Regions from separate parts of the Glutamicibacter sp. M10 genome, predicted to be linked through region 2. Evidence: predicted binding sites of a transcription regulator. Region 2 holds the regulator's gene; the other holds the start of a gene.
What was found. Region 2 encodes LexA, which represses DNA repair genes until DNA is damaged. Its sites were predicted from a motif close to TCGAACANNTGTTCGA; they were not measured.
Positions count from the first base shown of each region.

Region 1: N6V40_RS00740 (Y-family DNA polymerase) is a predicted target of LexA. The motif match lies at 1,108-1,123, and genes of this name have one in related genera.

Region 1 is NZ_CP104918.1:143,947-146,353, reverse strand. It holds partial or broken gene N6V40_RS00745 (NAD(P)H-dependent flavin oxidoreductase) at 1-816, shown strand, start outside; gene N6V40_RS00740 (Y-family DNA polymerase) at 1,210-2,407, shown strand, end outside.
Region 2 is NZ_CP104918.1:2,986,285-2,988,691, forward strand. It holds gene N6V40_RS14515 (histidinol-phosphate transaminase) at 1-96, opposite strand, end outside; gene N6V40_RS14520 (LysM peptidoglycan-binding domain-containing protein) at 178-531, opposite strand; gene lexA (transcriptional repressor LexA) at 789-1,508, shown strand; gene N6V40_RS14530 (glycoside hydrolase family 76 protein) at 1,571-2,407, opposite strand, start outside.

The sequences.
Region 1 (2,407 bases), 690 kb from region 2:
GAACCCGGTGCCAATCGACAAAGATGCCTTTGTTGAATACACCGAGGCCCTGCGTGAGCTAGCAGCAACTTACGATCTGTCCCTGAACGAGGTCGAAGCCCTAGAGGACGACGATGAGTGGGCGGAAAAAGTGGACATGCTGGTCAGTGATCCCGTGCCAGTGGTCAGCTTTACCTTTGGGCTTCCCCTGCTGAGGCTGTTCGCCGGCTACAGAAAGCCGGATCATTGGTAGTTCAGACTGTCACCAAGCCGGACGAAGCACAGCAGGCCGCAGACCTAGGTGTCGACGGGTTAGTAGTTCAGTCGTACAAAGCGGGCGGTCACTCAGGAACCTTAACGCCGGGCACGCCGATCGAGCAGATACCATTGGCGCAGTTGCTTGACCGCGTCCGTTCCCGGACCACACTTCCTATGTGGGCAGCAGGCGGAATCTCAACGCCCAACGCAGTGCGCGAGGCGCTCGCGCACGGAGCAGAAGCCGCTGTTCTTGGAAGCGTGCTACTGCGTAGCGATGAGAGCGGAGCCTCAAAACCTTATAAGGCGGCGCTGGCGGATCCTCGTCGCACTGAGACGGTTTTGACTACAGCCTTCTCGGGCCGTCCGGCGAGGGCTTTGCGTAATGATTTCGTGGACAAGTTCCATGGTGCTGCACCCAGTGGCTACCCAGCCATTCACCATCTGACCAGTCCTATCCGTAAAGCGGCAGCGGCCGCTAATGATTCGGAAAACATCAATATCTGGGCCGGCACAGGCTATCGCGACGCCACCGAAGAGCCGACAGTAGTAATCATGCGTCGGCTCGCAGCAGTGCGCTGACTCGGGCTAAGCCGCCCGGCGGCTGGAACCGGTGGTCAAGATCCGCTTCATGCACCCCCAGTCGGATCCAATAATCCTAGTTGCGACGCCCAATGGCGGGCAAGCGAACCTTCGTGCTGCGATGGAATCTGAACGCAGCGGTGGTTCAGTCGCAGGATCCACTAGGTAGGCATACAAAGGATCTGGACCGAAAAAATAGTGCCCGGTGAAGGCTCATCGAGATCTGTGCTGGTGTGGGCCTCAATCAGCTCGCTGTAGGTGTCGAATCGTTAGCTTGTAGCTAGCTTGTGATGGAACAGATGTTCTATGATTTGAGTATGGCAGATTATTTTTCGAAAGTTTTGTTCTGACATTAAGCGCGTTATTGAATGATCAACGCTGAGATGGGATCAGATGAACTTCAACGGAAGCGATAACAACGTTTACCAACACACTGACCATGTGTCTCTCGTGGACGTTAATAATTTTTATGTCTCTTGCGAACGCGCCTTTGACTATTCATTGCGCAATCGTCCCGTGGTGGTGCTCTCTAATAACGACGGCTGCGTAGTTGCCCGTTCCCAAGAAGCCAAAGATCTGGGAATTGCTACCGGAGAACCATTCTTCAAGATTCAGCGTTTGATGGAGAGCCATAACCTAGCCGTGCGCTCCAGCAACTACGAACTCTATGGCGACATGTCCGCTCGCGTGATGGAACTACTGGGACGTTTTGGAACTTGGCACGAGGTGTATTCCATCGATGAATCGTTCATCGGGTTGGAAGGAAACCTAGAGCAGGTGCGTAAAACCGCAGCACACATCCGCACGGCTATCGATAAGACCATTGGGGTCCCGGTCTGCGTTGGTGTTTCCTCCACCAAAACATTGGCAAAGCTCTCCAACCACATTGCAAAACACAATGCAGGACTCAACGGGGTCTGCGTCCAAGGCCTCATGGATCAGCAGGTTTTAGAAAACATTCTCACCCGGGTGCCCGTCACTGATGTCTGGGGAGTTGGACGTAAATCTGGTGCCAAGTTGGCGTCCATGGGCATAGAGACAATCGCGGATCTCAAGGCGGCTGACCCGTTGTTAATCCGCAAGAAGTTTTCAGTGGTTTTGCAGCGTACGGTTTTTGAACTTAATGGTCAGCGCTGCATTGGCCCGATTGAAGAGCGAGCCGACCGCGGACAAGTTATGTTCACTCGATCTTTCTCTTCCCCAGTACGCACCCGTGAAGCGATGGAAGAAGTTATGTCCATCTATGCGCAGAAGGCCGCGAGCAGACTGGCCCGCGAAGGACGCTACGCCACCTTACTCACCGTCACTGCAGGCACCAGCCGCTTTGCTCAAGGTGAGGCTTCATTCCCGAGCGCGCAAGTGCGCCTACCGCGGCCAACCAGAGATCCGATTCTGCTTAGCAAGCTGGCCATCGCGGCCATGGGTGATCTTATGCAGCCGGGGACGGACTACGTGCGTGGAGGAGTGATCCTCTCTGGCCTCAGCGATTCACCGGGTGAAAAACAACTTGATCTTTTTGACATGGGTGATGAGCACGATGAGACAGAACAGAAAAATGTCTCCTCGGTAGTCCAAGATATTTCAGCTCGAT
Region 2 (2,407 bases):
GATGGGCACGTCGATTTGTGGTGCGCCATATGGGGATAGCCCGCGGAGATTCTCACGCAAGGGCAGCTGACTCAAAAGTTCACTGCGGTCATTCACGCAACAAGTCTACGTGTGGACGGGCTTGGGCAGTGAATCCGCTACGAACCAAGGTAACAATCGCTTGACCACGTTTTACCTTTAGCCAGCAAGCACTGGAATCGACAGCGAGTCGCCGACATGAATCTGAGTGCCATCAAGCGAGTTCATTTCCGAGATGTGACTAACGGCTGAGGTGACGTCGTAACCTTCAGCGTATTCGCTGGCCAGACTCCAGAGCGTATCGCCAGGGATGACGGTTACGTCTACCGTTTCAACTCCCTCAGGTACTTCCGATGATGCGTGAGCATCCGACGCGAACATCGAGAAGAAGAAGGCCGCGGCGACAGTTAAGGCGAACACTGGAATCCCGATAAGGACGGCCCAGCCCCGGCGGTTGATGCGGATCTTCATTGGTGAACGGGTTTCGTTTGAGTCAAGTGCGACAGTTGCCATGACTATGTCTCCTCAGAAATAGTTGTGATGCGAAGTTGTGTTCGATGATTTAGATTCGAAGACTTGTTCGAATCTAGTACATCTGTTCTAACAGAGCTTTGTCGAACTTGTCCAGAAGTTTTCGAACAAATCTTTGAAAGAACGGAACTTATCTACTAAGATTTCGAAGTAGACGAGCAATGAAAACATCACACCATCTAGCTCCGACAGTTTGGACTCACGAACTTTCGACTGCTTGCTAGGGAAGGCAAACTCTCATGTCAGCTTCACAACGCACTCCGCGATCGAATGCCCGTTCGCTGACGATTCGCCAAAAGAAGATCCTGGAAACGATCCAACGGTCTATCGGAAAGAACGGCTATCCACCATCGATGCGTGAGATTGGTGACTCCGTTGGCCTCAAGAGCTTGTCTAGCGTCACTCATCAGTTGAGCCAACTCGAAAAGCTCGGATACATTCGGCGCGACCCTCGACGTCCCCGCGCAATGGAAATCCTTCTTCCGCTGCAGTTGGCTGACGATAAGGACGAGTCACAGACAACGGAAGTACCCGCTACTGCCGCTGCCGACGATGCCATGGTGATCGAGCTCAGTACTTCAGCCGACACCACCATGGTTCCTTTAGTTGGTCGAATTGCCGCAGGTGGTCCGATCCTTGCCGATCAGTCCGTGGAAGATGTTTTCTCGTTGCCACGCCAGCTAGTGGGTCATGGAGAACTGTTCATGCTCAAGGTTTCAGGCGACTCAATGGTCGACGCTGCGATTTGCGACGGTGACTGGGTAGTTGTTCGTCGTCAGCAGACTGCAGATAATGGCGACATTGTTGCCGCTTTACTGGACGAAGAAGCGACTGTAAAGACTTTCCGTCAGCGCGACGGTCACACTTGGCTGTTGCCGCAGAACTCCCGCTACGAGCCTATTCTTGGTGATGCGGCCACGATCATGGGCCGTGTTGTTTCGGTAATGCGTTCGCTCTAAATAGAGATCTGATCAATGTGGGGCAGATGCCATTGGCATCTGCCCCACATCGTCTAGCTAAATCAATTTCGACTGTCGGACTCACAAGCAGCAGCTGCACTGAATATCATCCAGCGCTGGACTGCAGCCGAGAGCCTGCGTGGTTCCTGATCTACCAAACTGTTGGCGGTCGCCACGACCATCGTGCGTGCTGTCGACCGCGTCCTGCCATCAAGGCGCACATCATTAGCGGCCAGGGCCAGATACCTGACCAAGATTCCAGCAAACAAGTTGCCGTCGCCACCGCCGTTCAGCGAAAGCGCACCGGTGCTGTCGGTCAAGTATTGTGCACTGGCGTGGATCAGCATTGTTGAGTGCTCTAAATCAGCATCTGATCCCAACTCCAGCAAAGCGCCTAGAACCGGCCCTTGGTTATAGGTATAGAGCGCGTCCTCGATCCTGTGCCCGTCCGGCACCAACCGCAGCCCGTCCAAGTACAGCCCGCTGTCAATGCTAAACAGTCTTGCCCGTAGCCAGCTAAGTAGCTTCCGTGATTGGTCGCGTTCACCATTCCGGGCAAAAAATAGAGCGGCTGGTGCGTTAGCCGGCGCGTTTTTGAAGTCCTTCTTCCGGGACCAATACATTCCACCATCTAGGACATCGTCAATGGCTCCGTTGAGCTGTTTTCTCAAAGTGGTGACAGCCTGTTTGGCATTAGCTGAGCTGTGACCATCAAGGCGACGTGAGAATGAAAGTAATCTTTGGCTCGCCAAAGCTAGCCAAGCCATGTCATCAAAAAAGTAGTTTGGGAAGACACCGAAGTTCCGCAGCCGGATCCCCCGCAATAGCTCGACGGCTCGCTGAAGTTCCCGGTGCGCTGCATCTAAGTCATTGTCAGCCAGGTAGGCATAGCCGTCGTC